DNA from 2 places in the Carnimonas bestiolae genome. Region 1 is predicted to be linked to the other one. Evidence: predicted binding sites of a transcription regulator. Region 1 holds the regulator's gene; the other holds the start of a gene.
What was found. The regulator sigma-54, encoded in region 1, starts transcription at its own class of promoters, with help from an activator protein. The targets are predictions, from matches to a motif close to TGGCACNNNNNTTGCTNT.
Positions count from the first base shown of each region.

Region 1 (9,794 bases):
GCAAGGGTAGTGCATCAACCAGCGATGGCAGCGAGGCAGCCATCAGGGAAACCGTTGCCAAAGCCTACGACATTGCCCGCTACACCGGCGAGGATGAACACGCTGGGCTGGCCCCTGCTGAATCGATGGCGAGTGATTTCGGCGATCTGGATCTCTATCACCCGTGGGCGCTTGAGCCCGATCAGGCGATTGATATTGCGCGTCGCTGCGAAGCGGCCGGTACTGCCGTGGCGGGAATCACCAATTCAGAAGGCGCGTCGCTTTCCAGCGGTGTTGGCGTCAGCGTGTACGGCAATAGTCATGGTTTTCTGCAGGGCACCACCGGCTCCAGTCACAGCGTGGCGTGTCGACTAATTGCCGGTAGCGGTGATTCGATGCAGCGCGACGTGGATTATTCCTCGGCACGCAGCGCCGACGATCTGCGCTCAGTCGAGGAAGTGGGCCAGCGGGCAGCCGCCAATACCTTGGCACGGCTCGCTCCGCGCAAGGTTACCACCGGTCGCTATCCGATTATCTTCGCCCCCCGGATGGCGATCGGACTGGTAGGGAATTTGCTGGGGGCAATCGCAGGCGGTGCCCTCTATCGCGAGGCGTCATTCCTATGCGATACGCTGGGCCAACAGCTGCTGCCTGAATGGTTCTCGCTCTATGAATCTCCGCGCGAGCGGCGCGGTTTGCGTAGCGCCAATTTCGATTCGGATGGCATCGCGACGCGCAATAACCGTTTCATTGAGCAGGGCACCTTGGCCCAATACCTGCTCTCTAGCTACAGCGCGCGTCGCCTTGGCCTAGCCACTACCGCTAACGCCGGCGGCGCGCGTAATGTACGCATCGAAGCGCCGTTTAGCCGCTATCAGGAATTGATTGGCAGCATTGAGCGTGGAGTGATTGTGACCGAGATGATGGGGCAAGGCGTGAACGCCGTCACTGGAGATTACTCTCGCGGTGCGGCGGGGTTTTGGGTCGAGCAGGGTGAAATCCAGTATCCCATCGAAGGTTTTACCGTGGCAGGCAATCTGCGGGAAATGTTCGCGCAGTTGAAAGCAGTGGGTGACGATGTCGACCAGCGCGGCAATATTCATAGCGGTAGCTGGTGGATCGACGGCATGACGGTGGCTGGCTAAGGCAGCGGGATGCGCAAAAACCCGCTTGGGATGAGAAGCCGTAGAGATAAAAAGGCGAGGTGAATACCTCGCCTTTTTTGTTGTCAGCTGCGCTGATCGTCGCGCTTCTGCTGGGCGTCGGGCGCTTCGCCGTCGGCCCATTCACCGGATTCGTAGTCGTAGTCGATCTCGTTGCCGTGCTCGTCGGTACGGCGGTACCACTCCGTCACTTTCTCGGAGGTGGAGTCGAAATCGGCACCGGCACCGCGTCCTTGTTCAGCGGGGGTGACTACCAGCTCGAAGTCGTCGCCGTGTTCCTCCAGCCCTTTGATCACCGCATTTTGCATCGCCTTGTTGGCGTACTTGAGGCGGATGGCCGCAGGATCGGTGGCCAGATCGCGCAGGAAGGCAACAGCGACGCCAATCAATACCACCGAAAACGGCAGCGCCACTAGAATGGTCAGGTTTTGCAGGCCAGTCAGCGCGGTTTCGCCGCCAACCAGCAGCATGACCACTGCGATGCCCATCATGCACAGTCCCCAGAACACCACGGTCAGCTTGCTGGGAGCAGGGTTGCCGCGCTCGGACAGCGTGCCCATTACCATCGATGCCGAGTCGGCTGAGGTGATAAAGAATACCGCCAGCACGAAAATCAGAATAAAAGGTGTAATGCTGCTCAAGGGCAACTGATTGAACAGTGCGAACAGCACGTGTTCGCTTGAGGCGTTGCCGTCGAAGCCGCTAATGCCGAGCTGACTGAAGATGATCGAGGTACCGCCGAACACGGTAAAGGCCAAAATCAGAATGAACGTCGGTGCGAGGGTAGTGGCTACCGCGAATTCACGAATGGTTCTGCCGCGCGAGATGCGTGCGATAAACATGCCCACAAAGGGCGTCCAGGCAATCCACCAGGCCCAGTAGAACGAGGTCCAGATGGCCTGGAATTGCACGGTGTCTTCACCCCACGAAAGGCCGCGGCTGGCCATATCGACCAGGCTGTCGAGGTAGGTAAGAATGCCGGCAGGAATCAGGTTGAGCAGAAACAGCGTAGGGCCGGTAATAAACACGAATACAATCAGGCCCAAGGTCAGCGAGATATTCAGGTTCGACAGGTAGCGAATGCCGCGGCCCACGCCTGATATCGCGCTAGTAATAAAGCACAGCGTGAGAACGGTAATGATCACGATCAGAATGGTGTTACTGATCTTGCCTGCGCCCGAGACGATCTCGATGCCCTGACTGATCTGGATCGCTGACAGCCCCAGCGTCGCAGCGGTGCCAAACAGCGTCGCAATGATCGCCATCATGTCGATCACCTTACCGGCCGCACCCTCGGTGTGATGCTGACCGAATAGCGGGCGGAACAGCGAGCTTACCAGCGATACACGTCCACGGCGGTAGGTGCTGTAGGCAAGCGCGCCACCAATCATGGCGTATAGCCCCCAGATCGACATTCCCCAATGGAAGTGCGACTGCGCCATGGCATGGTGGATGGCCGCAGGCGTTTGCGCCGCTACCGTATGAGGCGGTGGCGTCAGGTAATAGCTGAGCGGCTCTGATGGCCCGAAGAAGAAAATGCCCACACCGATACCGGCCCCGAACATCATCGCAATCCAAGCGAAGCGGCTGAACTCGGGCTCTTCATCGTCCTTGCCCAGCTTGATGTTGCCAAAGCGCGAGCAGGCCAGATACGCCATGACCGATAGGCCAAGGATCATTACCAGATTGAGCAGCCAGCCCAGATCGCGAATGGCCCACTTGAACATGCTGGAAGACACTTCACCGACCGAGTTGGGAGCGATAACGCCCCAACTGATAAAGGCCAGCATCAACAGCGCGGTAAGCGCGAACACCACTTTATCGAGGCGGAAGATATTACGCTGATCTTCAACGCTCAGCCCTGGCATCAGGCCCGGGTGCATATCATGCGGATAAAGGTTTTCTTCAGCAGTGGCTGAAGCGTCGGTGGTGGCGGTCGACGATGAGTGAGAGGAGGGTATGCCGGGCTCGTTTTCGCGGGAGGGCATCTGAATCCTTTGCTGGCTGATGGGTCGATGAGAGGGGCTGAGCTACGCATGGGAATAGCGTGCCAGTCTTCCCTGACAAGGGCGAATCTGCATGGACCCGGCTGATAGTAGGGGCAGCAGTCGGGTCGCACAAGCGTTTAAGGGTTCTATTATAGCGATATTAGGGCGCGAGGTGGGGGCCGCTGCTGCGCTGACCGTCAATTTGCTGCTGTAGCTCCAGCTGGCGATGACGCAGTCGCACCGAAGGATATTCGTTGGCGAAATGGTGCGCGAGCTGTTCTACCAGATAAACCGAACGGTGCTGCCCGCCGGTACAACCCACCGCCACGGTGAAGTAGCTGCGATGGGTAGAAAGGTAGCGTGGCAGCCAATGTTCCAGCCAGCGGCAAATGTCGTCGAACATTTCCTGCACTTCTTCCGACGCCGCCAAAAACTGCTGTACATCGGCATCACGACCGGTGGAGTCGCGCAGCGCTGGCTCCCAGTAGGGGTTAGGCAAGCAGCGAGCGTCGAATACCATGTCGGCATCGCGGGGAACGCCATGCTTGAAGCCGAAGGATTCGAAGCTGAGCGTGAGATGCGTTGAGGTATGGCGCGCGACCTGTTCGGCAATGCGTCCCCGTAGTTCGTGTACGGAAGTGGTCGATGTATCGATGACCAAATCCGCCATGTCACGCACCGGACTAAGATAGTGCTGCTCGGTTTCGATCGCCTCATCGAGCGTCATCTCGCTGTCACGGGTAAGCGGATGGCGGCGTCGAGTGGCGGAATAGCGCTCGAGCAACTGGTCGGAGTCGGCGGTGATGTACACCACCTGAATATCGATATCGCGGGGCTTCAGCAGTTCTATCAGTTCCGGCAGGCGGACCAGTGCGTTAGCGATATTGCGGGCATCGATGCTGACCGCCACCTTGTGGCGTGCCGGTGTTTGCGTTTCGAGTTCTTCGATCAACGCCCCCAGCAGCATGGCCGGTAAGTTGTCGATGGCATAAAAACCGAGATCCTCCAGCGCCTGCAGGGCAATTGACTTACCCGACCCTGAACGGCCGCTGATGATCACTAGTTGCATCATTCCAAGGATATCCTTGTATCGAGGCTTAAGGCTGTCGCCCGTACCGCACACGGCGGTGTGATAACACGTTGGTGCGACGGGCAGCGCCCATCATGCCATCTGAATACATCAGTAAAATGACGATTATGGGGAATTCTTAGGAATATTTTATTCCATGCGTCATTGGCTACGCAGATGAGCATGGTAAATGATGCTGGAAAGCGCCACTCGCCGTAAAGGTGGGGCGGGCGGCGCTATCACTGTGTGGAAACCCGCTGCCGCCGCTATGGTTGTTCTAGCGTGCAGCGGGCCTTTGTCGGGTGCGTTTAAACGCCAGCGGTGCCGGTACCTTTGGCGCGCGCCTGCGTCTTCTCTTTATGTTTGAGCAACTGGCGGTCGAGCTTGTCGGCCAGCGCATCGATGGCGGCATACATATCGTCGCTCTCGGCATTACCGTGCAGCTCTGCGCCGGCGATCTTTAGCGTGCTGGCGGCCTGCTTGCGCTCCTTCTCTACCGACAGCGTTACCTGTACCTGAGTAATGTTGTCGTAGTGGCGCGTTAGCCGTGTCAGTTTCTGATTCACATAGTCACGCAACGAATCGGTCAGTTCGATGTGGTGTCCGGTAATGTTCAGCGGCATGGCATGCCTCCTTGAGTCAGAATGATGACACTTCGAGTGTAGCCTTTTTGATTGACGAACCAAATAGATAACTGAGGGGAAATCAACGTTATGCAGAGAGCGATGAGAGCGCGGGGCTTGCGGCCTGAGTAGCGCTGGCCGCGGGGGTGCCGCCAGCAGCCCTTGGCACGGCCAAGGCTAGGTTAGCCCAGGCGCTTGCGCTCACTGGAAGGAGGGATGCCCATGGCTTCGCGGTATTTAGCGATGGTGCGGCGGGCGACGACCATGCCCTGATCGGCCAGCGCTGTGACCAGTTTCGCATCGGAGAGCGGGCGACGAGCGGGTTCTTCGCTGATCAGCTTTTTGATACGTGCACGGATAGCGGTACTGGCGTGACTATCGCCTTCCTTGCCCACCTGGCTAGAGAAGAAGTACTTCAGTTCGAACACGCCGCGCGGAGTGTGAATATATTTATTGGTAGTCACGCGCGAAATGGTCGATTCGTGCATTTCCACCGCTTCCGCGATGTCAGCTAGCACCAGTGGACGCATACCTTCCTCGCCGCGTGCGATGAAGTCGCGCTGACGCTGCATGATTTCGCAGCCCACGGTAAGCAAGGTTCGGTTGCGGCTCGAGAGACTCTTCAGCAGCCAGCGCGCTTCCTGTAGATGCTGCTTCAGGAAGGTGTTGTCGGCGCTTTTGTCGGCCCTTTTTATCAGGCTGGCGTAGTCGGGCTGAATACGTACGCGCGGCAGTGCTTCAGGATTCAGTTCGACCTGCCAGCCGCGCTGATGGTGATAACGCAGGGTCAGGTCGGGGATCACATAGGAAGACTGCGCACTCGCGTACTGATGGCCCGGATGGGGCGTTAGCGCACGCACCATCGCAATCACCTGATCGAGCTCCGGCGCGCTGAGATTCAGCCGACGTTGCAACAACTTGGTATCACAGGCCGCCAGCGCGTCCAGAAACTGGCGCACCAATCGGCGTGCTTGTGCCAGCAACGGCGTTTGCGGCGGCAACAGATCGAGCTGTAGCAGCAGACATTCCTGCAGATTGCGCGCAAATACCCCGGCGGGGTCAAGCTGCTGAAGGCGTGCCAGTACCTGTTCAGGCAGGGCGCGCTGATGCTCGTCAAGCGATACCACGTCACTGACGTCGTTAGGGTCGATGCGCAGATAGCCGTTTTCATCGAGCCCATCCAGATACACTTCGGCGATTTGCTGCTCAAGCGGGGAAAAATCGAGCAGCGATAGCTGCCACGCAAGGTGATCGACCAGACTCTCGCTGCTGCTGTCACGCTCGAAGTCGGCGGTTTCAGCGCCGCGCGACATCGACGAAAAATCGCCGAGACTGGCGTCCTGAAAGGTGTCGCTCCACTCATTGTCGAGCGTCAGCTCTTCAGGAATAGCATCGCTCCAGCTATCGTCGTCGGTTGCCTCAGGCTCGCTGGGCTCATCACCGAACTCTTCCTCAATGTCCAGCATCGGGTTGCTCTCCAACGCCGTTTGAATCTCCTGACGGAGTTCCAGCGTGGAAAGCTGCAATAGCTGAATAGCCTGCTGCAGCTGCGGCGTCATCGTTAGATGTGCGCCGGTGCGCAGTTGGAGGGAGGATTTCATCATCGGGAGAACCAGCGTTGTTCGTTCAGCAATGCCGTGCGCTGCAGAAGGTACAGCGCTACCGGTATTGATAACGCTACCTTTAGTGGGGCGCGTTGCGCAATAGCTGGTAGTAAATGATTAGCAATCCGCGTGCCATGTCGCAAGAAAGGTAACGCAGTGAGGGGGGTAGTATCAGGATGTTGCTAGCGCGGTGCGCCCGATCGGACATCGAAGCCGAGGCGCACCGTTGATTTGCAGAGCACGCCTTAGAGGCGGAAGTCCTGGCCTAGATAGATATCGCGAACGTGCTGGTTGGCCAAAATGCTGTGTGCATCACCCTCGGCGATAATCCGGCCCTCGCCGACAATGTAGGCGTTGTCGCAGATATCGAGAGTTTCGCGCACGTTGTGGTCGGTGATCAATACGCCGATGTTACGATCGCGCAGCTGGCGAACAATGCCTTTGATTTCGTTTACCGAAATGGGGTCGACCCCAGCGAAAGGCTCATCAAGCAGGACGAACGAGGGTTCGGTAGCCAGCGCGCGCGCAATCTCGACGCGGCGCCGCTCGCCGCCCGATAGGCTCATGCCCTTGTTGTCGCGGATGTGCTCGATGCTGAACTCGGAGAGCAGCTGATCGAGGCGCTGGCGCTGCTGCTGGCGGTCAAGATCCTTGCGTGTTTCAAGAATCGCCAAAATGTTATCGGCCACCGTCAGTTTGCGGAAGATCGAGGCTTCCTGCGGCAGATAGCCAATCCCTGCCCGCGAGCGCACGTGCATGGGGGCGTTGCTCAAATCGACATCGTCGATGCCAACCTTGCCTGCGTCCGCCTGAATCAGCCCCACGATCATGTAGAAGGAAGTGGTCTTGCCGGCACCATTAGGGCCCAGCAGTCCGACTACCTGTCCTTGGTCGATACTGACACTGATGTCCTGAACCACGCGGCGTTTTTTGAAGCTTTTCACCAAGTGGGTGGCGTGCAATGTTTTCATCAATCAGAGACTCCGCAATGCTCTAGCGCATTACTGCTGGTTTTTTTTCGGAGTGATGGTCATGTTGACGCGCCCTCCGGATGTGCTTTGCTGAGCGTCGCCCTTGGCGTTACCGCCGCCATTGGCGTTTACCTTACGTGAGTCGATGTAGTACTCCACGTAAGCACCGTGGAAGGTGTCGTTGCCGCGGTGCAGCTCAGCATTGCCCTGCATCACCATTTTGCGCTGGGGAATCAGATAGGTGATGGTCGAGGCCCAGCCGTGCATCTCTGGATCAGTTTGGGTCGCATCCTGCTTTATAAAGGCGCGCTTACCGCTGCTGCCGGTCGCCTTGGCGCGCGAGGCTTCACCGGTCTTGTTATCGCGATAAAGGTCGAGTCGCTGGGAATCGAGGGTCAGGTTGCCCTGGGTCACATGCACCGCGCCGGTATAGGTAGCAGTGCCTGCGCGGTCGTCAACGCTCAGGGTACTGGCCGACACATTGATTGGCTGGCTAGAGGTACTGGCCTGAGCGAGCGCCTGCGGTGCACAGATCACGCTGCCGAGCAGAGCACCGGCGGTGAGGACGGGAGCGATACGCCTTGTCAGGGTCATGGCCGAAAATCCTTGCGATAAGTCACGTAAAAAGGTCGATGTGCTGCTGGCAGTGGGGCGGTAAAGCAAACGCCGCAATGGTTGGACGTGGCGATAAACGCGCTCCCTAATGCCTGAAATTAGTGCCGATTAATGTTGCGGCATGAAGGTGCTGCTGATATTGCCTTCCAGCAGAGCGCGGCTGGTATCTGTCCAGGCCTGGAAGCGATTGCCACGGGTTTTCTGCTCACCCTGGAAGAAGTTCGATTCGCTATCGCTCCAGATACGCCCCTGCTCGCGGTTGTAATTGAGCGTATCAGTCGTCAATCTCCACTGCTGCTCGGGCTCGGTCACCTGAGCATTGCCTTTCAGCACCACGTGATCGTTGCCCTGCCGGACGATACCGGTGTCTCCGGTAGCATGCCAGTGGCGGTTATTACTATCGAGCATGGCGAGTTTGGGCGTTTCAGCAATGCTTTCGTCGGCCTGTGAGAAGTTGCTGATTTTGGGTGACTCAAGGGTCTGATAGGGCCGCCCCTGATCGTCGTAGCGAGTATAGACGACCTGCTCAAGGTACTGATCAGGCGTGCCGTGATCACCCTCTGGAATCGGCGAGTGCTGAGAGACAAGGTTAGAGCGTTGGTCGATCAGCGCAAGAAAGGCGCCTGCTATCAACAGCAGCAGCACGATCCCGATTCGGTATGCGTTTTGCTTTAACCACGCCATAGGTCGCTCATTCCTCGGTTCATACGATAGAGTGCGTTGCCGGTTTTGATATGGCTGGCACGCCAAGGTTCATTGTGGGTGCCGTTCATGGATGCCAAGTATAGGGCATATCGCTTAGCGAGTGGTGGTCGCGGTGGCGAGAAATCCTTCCACAATACCTCCCCAGTGGCCTTGTGCGGTGAGCAATAGTTCGCTCAGCTCTCGCACCGCGCCCTGGCCGCCCGGGCGCTCGGTCACATAATCGGCGCGATCGCGCACATAGGCAGGTGCGTTGGGAACACTAACGCCAAGCCCTGCGGCGCTGATGGCTCCCAAATCGGGCAAGTCGTCGCCGCAATAGGCGCAGGCCGCCAGTTCGATACCGCTGGCCTGGCAGACTTCACGCAGCGCGGTCAGCTTGTCGTCGCGCCCTTGTATCAACCGCTGAATGCCAAGCTCTTCGGCGCGTCGCTCAACCATCGCGGAGCGACGTCCGGTAATAATTGCCACCTCGATACCGTGCTCAAGCAGCAGTTTGATGCCCAGCCCATCCTGAGTAGTGAAGCATTTGCTCTCGCCGCCATCAGCGCTATAGATAAGCGTACCGTCGGTAAGTACGCCATCTACATCGAGCGCCAGCAGTTTGATGGCAGCCGCGCGGGTGGCAAGAGAGGGGACGGTGCTTGGCATATTGGTTCCTGATAGCAGAGGGTGTGCGCCGCGTCGTGATTACTCGAAAGCGGCAGGGCGCATCGCTATACGACGCTGCGCTTCAATAGATCCTCAATCTTGAGGGCGCCCAGCAGTCGCTGTCGTTCGTCAACAACGGTTAGCGCGGTAATGCGGCGCTGCTCCATGATGCGCAGCGCCTCGGCCGCCAGCATGCGGGGAGGCACGCTGATCGGCTGTGCGCTCATTACCTCGCCGATCGGCGTGGTATCAATATCGAGATTACGGTCCAGCGTACGGCGCAAATCGCCGTCGGTGTATACCCCGATCAAGCGATTGTCATCATCGGTAACACAGGCGAAACCCAGCCCTTTGGTAGTAATTTCGAACAGCGTGACCCTCACCGACTCGCTGGGCGATACTCGGGGAATCTCTGCATCCTTGCGCATC
Region 1 covers NZ_JBPCZK010000001.1:647,912-657,705, reverse strand. The annotation lists gene pmbA (metalloprotease PmbA) at 1-1,124, shown strand, start outside; gene R84865_RS03080 (BCCT family transporter) at 1,208-3,130, opposite strand; gene rapZ (RNase adapter RapZ) at 3,291-4,199, opposite strand; gene hpf (ribosome hibernation-promoting factor, HPF/YfiA family) at 4,508-4,822, opposite strand; gene R84865_RS03065 (RNA polymerase factor sigma-54) at 5,005-6,426, opposite strand; gene lptB (LPS export ABC transporter ATP-binding protein) at 6,672-7,397, opposite strand; gene lptA (lipopolysaccharide transport periplasmic protein LptA) at 7,428-7,991, opposite strand; gene lptC (LPS export ABC transporter periplasmic protein LptC) at 8,121-8,696, opposite strand; gene R84865_RS03045 (KdsC family phosphatase) at 8,811-9,365, opposite strand; gene R84865_RS03040 (KpsF/GutQ family sugar-phosphate isomerase) at 9,431-9,794, opposite strand, start outside.

Region 2 (6,730 bases), on a different contig from region 1:
CAGCGATGAGTTTCGCGACATCGGCAAGCTGGTCGAATTACCCCAGCTGCTCGAAGCCTCCGACGTGATCAGCCTGCACTGCCCGCTGCTCGAATCGACCCATCATCTGATCAACAGCGACACGCTTCCACAGATGAAGAAAGGCGTGCTGCTGATTAACACCTCACGCGGCGGCCTGATCGACACTCAGGCGGTTATCGGCGCACTTAAAAGCGGGCAGCTCGGCGGCCTCGCCATCGATGTCTACGAAAACGAAGAACCGCTGTTCTTCAAAAACCGCGAAGAAACCTTTATCGACGACGATCAGTTCGTGCGCCTGATGAGCTTCCCGAACGTGCTCATCACCGGCCATCAAGGCTTCTTTACCGAAGAAGCCCTGCATGAAATCGCCCACACCACGCTTGGCAACCTCGAAGACTTCGTGGCTGGGCGAGAGTGCGAGAATCGGGTGTAGAGCGCCAATAACCGCAGATGATGGCCATGTTGATGAACGATCAAACCGATATGGCCATCATTTAAATACCAAGCGATACGAGCCAGCGTCGCGCTACAAATGACGTTCACGAACACGCAATGGCAATGCGTAGCGGCGCTGCCAAGCGGCGCTGCTAGCCGCCTTCCGGCGATACGAACACCACCCCTGCCGCCGGCCCCTGCTCACCCTAAGCGCCACAGCCTTCGCGTGCCTTCTCAGCCATTCATTTCCACGCTTAACGTCGTGATAACACTGACGGTGGCACACTGCTTGCTTGCTCATATCATTACTATTCGCCATCAGGTTCGACCATGAATCTAACCGCCCTCGACTTCGTGCTGGCCTCCAAAAAGAGTGAAATCGCTGACCTTCAGCAGCTTCTGCAGATGGGTAAATTGGTGGGTGCAATTAGCCAACTGATACACCTGCTACAGCAAGAACGCGGTACCGCTAATATCTACCTGTGCTGTCAGGAAGACGGCTGGTGCGACCTACTGCGCGAGAAGATCCAGTACGCTCAGCACGCCGAGCAAACCATCAACCAGCAGCTCGAAACGCTGGATCTCACCAGCGCCGGCCTGCCCAATTCATCGCGGTTATTCAGCCGCATCGCCGCCGTTCTGCATCGCCTGACGACAATGCCGTCGCTACGTCAGCACATCCAGACGCTGGAAGTGAGCCGTTCACATGCGATGAACCACTATTGTGAGGTTATTCGCACCCAGCTGGCGCTGATCTTCGAAATCGTCGATACCTCGGGCGATCCCTCGATTTCCCAAGCGTTGCTCGCATTATTTAGCTTCATGCAAGGCAAGGAACTAGCAGGGCAGGAACGGGCTCTGGTAGCGGCGGGCTTCGCTGCTCAACGCTTCGACGCCAGCGATCGCCAGCACATCATCGAGTTGATAGAGGCACAAGAGCGCTGCTTCCAAACCTTCAGCGAATTTGCCGACGAGCGCAGCCTTGCGCTGTGGCAGCGCTATCTCACCCAAACAGGCGGCGAGTTTGAGCGCCTGCGGCGTATCGCTTGTACGGGTACGAGCGCTTCCAACGAGCCGTCGATCACCGCGGTCCGCTGGTTCGAGCTGACGACGTCACGCATCGATAATATGAAGACGCTCGAAGATGCATTGGAAACGGTGTTGATGGAATGCTGCCGCCAGCGCATTGACAGTGCGGAAGCCTCCCTCGAACAGCAGGAGCAGGAAATTGATCAAATGCTTCCGCACGACAGCGACTACGCGGCGCTTGTATCGCCCAAACTGAGCCGCTCAGTGCTCGAACTGGTCGAGCATCAGGCGCAGCGTCTGCAAATGCAGGAAGAGGAGTTGGCGACGCTGCGAGAAACGCTCGCTGAGCGCAAGCTCATCGAACGAGCGAAGGGGCTGTTAATGCAGCACCATGGCATGACCGAACCGCAGGCACACAAGGCGCTGCAAAATTTAGCCATGGCACAAAACAAGAAGTTGGCGGAGATCGCTCAAGCAATGCTAGAAGTCGGCACCTTGCTTGAGAAACCGACACACTGAGAGATCACGGATCAGCGGCGTAGAGGCGCCGTTTTACCCACTGGCGCGCCCCTCGCATTGCTTTCAGATGCCGCGAAAGAGTGCGCTCTCCTCGGTAGCCACAGCGTAGATCAGCGAAAAACCTGCCCGACGCGGCAGAGAACTTGCGCTCCCAACGCTAACTTTATGTGCACGATGCGCCATCGAGGTGCACGTTTTCCGCGTTCATCTCAACGAAAACAAACCAAATTACTCATTACAGGGCGATGTTTTCGACTTGGCACGCAACGTGCTTTACAGAAAGTAAATGATGGCTAAGCCAATGGCGGTTTAGCGAGAAGTTACGGATAAAGGCGTCCGTCAGTGTCTGGGAAACCAGATGCTGGCTGACGCCTTTTTTATTTGCAGAGGACGGGAAGCTGCCATGGTTCATTACTGCTCACAGCCTGCTAACGCATGCCTGCAGCGCTTCTCGCACGACACACATCGGGCGTGGGCCTGACGGGCCCGTGGAGTTCTGCGCAATGGACAAGCCCACTCTCATCGTGATCGGCAACGGCATGGCAGGCGCGCGCCTGATCGAGCAGCTTTGCGAGAACGCGCCAGGCCGCTTCCGTATTGTGGTCATTGGCGAAGAGCCGCAGCCCGCCTACAACCGCATCATGCTGACCCCGGTGCTGGCGGGAGAAGAGCATTTTGCCGGCATCGTCACCCACGACACCGACTGGTATCGGCGTCACGGGGTAACGCTGCTGAAAGGTACCGCGGTCACCGCGATATGCCGCCAAGCGCAAAGCGTTACGGTCGGCGACCGCACACTGCACTACGACCATCTCGTGATCGCCACCGGTTCACGGTCGGTAATGCCTTCCCTGCCAGGCGCAGCATCGAGCGGCATTCACGGCTTCCGCACTCAGCAAGACGTCGATGCCATTCTGGCGACGTCCTATCCAGAGCAGCCAGTGGTGGTGATCGGTGGTGGCGTATTGGGTATCGAAGCCGCTGCCGCGCTAACGCTGCGCAACATGCGCGTGACGCTGGTCAACCGCAGTCGCCATCTGATGAGCCAGCAGCTCGATAGCTACGCTGCGCAACTACTGCACGACAGCCTGGTGGCACGCGGCGTTCAGGTATTAACCGAAGCGACGCCCGCTGCTTATCTCGCGGATAGCGAAGGCCAGGTACGGGCGGTAATGCTCGATGATGGCCGCACTATCGCTGCCGAGCGGGTAGTCGTAGCGGCAGGAATACAGCCGAACATCGCGCTGGCACAGGCTGCCGGCCTAGCGTGCGAGCACGGCATCGTCGTCAATGACGCGTTGCAAACCTCCGATCCGCGCATCTTCGCCATCGGCGAGTGCTGTCAATTGGGCACTCTCACCCCCGGACTGGTCGCTCCCTGTTGGCAGCAGGCCGAACGGCTGGCCACACAACTGGCGGGAATGCCCCCGTCGTCCATTGAGCAACACCACGTAGCGCTGCGATTGAAAGTAACCGGCCTGAATCTGTTTTGTGCCGGTGAATTGAACGCCTGTGAGGGCGATCAGGTTCACACCTCTTTCGATCCCTTCGACCACCACTATCGCCGTCTGTTGATTCGTGACAACCAACTCAGGGGCGTGCTGCTGTGGGGAGATATCAGTGACGGTGCGCACTATTTATCTTGCCTCAATAACACCCAGCCGCCGCCCTCACAGGCAAGCCTGTTCGGCCCTGAAAACGCCGACTCTGCTGAATCCAAGGCCATAAAAAACGCACCAATAATCGCTAACAAGATGAGGGGCACAGCAATGTCCAAACCCGTACTTGCCATGGTCGGACACGGAATGGTCGGCCACCACTTTCTACAGCAGCTGGTCGAACGCGAGCTGCATTTGACCTATCAGATCGTCGTGTTCGCCGAAGAAACGTCGCCCGCCTACGACCGCGTGCACCTTTCCGAGCTGTTCTCGGGGCGCACTGCCGAATCGCTGACGATGGTCGAAGAGGGCTTCTTCGAAGCCGCCGGCATTGAACTGCGTCTTGGTCAGGGCATCGACCACATCGATAAACAGCGTCGCTATGTGGTCGACACTCAGGGTCATCAGATGGCTTACGACCTGCTGGTGCTCGCCACAGGGTCGTACCCCTTTGTTCCGCCAATTCCAGGCAACGACGCCGAAGGTTGTCTGGTGTATCGCACGCTCGACGATCTGGCCGCGATCAAATCCCGTGCGGCGTCAGCCTCTACCGGTGTGGTAGTGGGCGGCGGTCTGCTCGGGCTTGAAGCCGCCAACGCGCTTAAAAACCTCGGGCTCGACACGCACGTGGTGGAGTTCGGCCCTCGGCTGATGGGCGTTCAGTTGGATGAAGACGGCGCGCGCGTGCTACAGCAGAAGATCGAAGCGCTGGGCGTCCAGGTGCATACCAGCAAGCAAACCCTCGCTATCGAGCCCGGCGAGACAAGCAACTATCGAATGGCATTTGCCGACGGCAGCGATCTTGAGACCGATCTGGTGCTGTTTTCGGCCGGCATCCGCCCAAACGACCGGCTCGCTCGACAAAGCGACCTGGAAATAGGCGCGCGCGGTGGCATCGTGATTGACGACCAGTGCCGGAGCTCTGATTCTGCCATCTTCGCCATCGGCGAATGCGCCGTATGGAATAACCAAACCTTCGGTCTGGTGGCACCAGGCTACCAAATGGCGCGTACATTGGCCGACACCCTCGCTGGCGTTGAGGGCGCGTTCGCTGGCGCCGACATGAGCACCAAACTCAAGCTGCTGGGGGTCGAAGTGGCCTCGCTCGGCGACGCGCACGGAAGTACGCCGGGCAGTCAATGCTATCGATGGGTCGATGGCCCCGCCGAAGTGTATAAAAAGATTGTCGTGTCAAAAGACCGCAAACGGCTGCTGGGCGCGGTGCTGGTGGGCGATAGCAGTGACTACGACACGTTACTGCAAATGATGCTTAACGACATGCCGCTGCCCGCCCATCCCGAGACGCTGATTCTGCCTGCCCAAGAGGGTTCGGCTGCGCCAGCGCTGGGCGTTGCCGCACTGCCCGACTCCGCGCAAATCTGTTCTTGCCATAACGTCAGCAAGGCCGATATCCGCGCAGCGGTCGAGGACGGCTGCAGTGATATGTCTGCCATCAAGGCTCACACCCGCGCCGCCACCGGCTGCGGCGGCTGTGCGGCGCTTACTAAGCAGATCATGGATTTCACCCTCACCGAGCTGGGCGTTGAGGTCAAAAAGGACGTTTGCGAGCACTTCGCCTACTCGCGTCAGGAGCTCTACCACCTGATACGCGTCGGCAACATTCGCAGTTGGGAAGAACTGCTAAGTAAGCATGGTCAGGGCCACGGCTGCGAAATCTGTAAACCGATGGTGGGCTCGATCCTGGCATCCTGCTGGAACGACTATCTGCTCAAGCCCCAGCACCTGCCGTTGCAGGACACCAATGACCGTTTTTTCGCCAACATCCAGAAAGACGGCACCTACTCGGTGGTGCCTCGCGTTCCCGCAGGAGAAATTACTCCAGAGGGGCTGATCGCCATCGGCAACGTTGCCAAGCAGTACAACCTCTACACCAAAATTACCGGCGGCCAGCGCGTTGACCTGTTCGGCGCTCGCCTAGAACACCTGCCGGAGATCTGGCAACAGCTGATCGACGCTGGATTCGAAACCGGCCATGCCTACGGCAAATCGCTGCGCACCGTGAAATCCTGCGTCGGCTCTAGCTGGTGCCGCTATGGCGTGCAGGACTCCACCGCTCTCGCGCTGTTTTTAGAGAATCGCTACAAGGGCCTGCGGTCACCGCACAAAATCAAAATGGCGGTATCCGGCTGCACCCGCGAGTGCGCCGAGGCGCAGAGCAAAGACGTGGGGGTGATTGCCACCGAGAAAGGCTGGAATTTGTTTGTGTGCGGTAACGGCGGTATGAAACCACGCCACGCCGACCTGCTCGCTCAGGACATCAGCACCGAGCTGCTGATTCGCACTATTGACCGCTTCCTGATGTTCTACGTGCGTACCGCTGATCGCCTGCAGCGCACCAGTGTGTGGCTGAATAATCTGGAAGGCGGAATGGAGTATCTGCGTCAGGTGGTGCTGGAAGACAGCCTCGGTATTGGTGCTGAGCTGGAACACGAAATGAGCACGGTGATTGATACCTACCAATGCGAGTGGCGCACTACGCTCGCTGACCCCGAGCGGCTGGCGCTGTTCAAGACGTTTGTTAACAGCGACCAACCGGACGAGTCCGTCGTGATGGTGCCAGAGCGTAAGCAGGTTCGCCCGGCCAACCACGAGGAGCGGCTAGCGCTGGCAGTCGATGCCACTGCACCCGAGAACGATCAAGCGTGGGTGGATATATGCGATCTCAGCGCCATTCCCGATAACGCGGGCGTGGCCGCCAGACTGGCCGGACAGCAGGTTGCGCTGTTCCATCTTCCGCATCATCCGCAGCGAGTATTCGCGCTCAGCAATCGCGAACCCAACAGCGATGCCAACGTGCTGTCACGCGGTCTGGTGGGCGATGTTAACGGTGATCCAATCGTGATCTCGCCGCTCTATAAGCAGCGCTTCCGCCTGGAAGATGGGCGTAACGTTGAATCTGCCGACAGCCGGTTGGATGTCTGGCCAGTCAAGGTAGAAGCCGGACGCGTCTGGGTTCAGTCGCAGCCAGTGCCCGTCGACACCAATGACACCGACATCATCGATACGGTCAGCTTATGAATCAGCGGTCAAACGCCATCTCCACGACC
Region 2 covers NZ_JBPCZK010000002.1:158,646-165,375, forward strand. The annotation lists gene R84865_RS04105 (2-hydroxyacid dehydrogenase) at 1-454, shown strand, start outside; gene R84865_RS04110 (nitrate- and nitrite sensing domain-containing protein) at 787-2,004, shown strand; gene nirB (nitrite reductase large subunit NirB) at 2,508-6,701, shown strand; gene R84865_RS04120 (nitrate reductase) at 6,698-6,730, shown strand, end outside.
Region 2: the regulator sigma-54 is predicted to act here: its motif matches at 2,262-2,279, upstream of nirB (nitrite reductase large subunit NirB).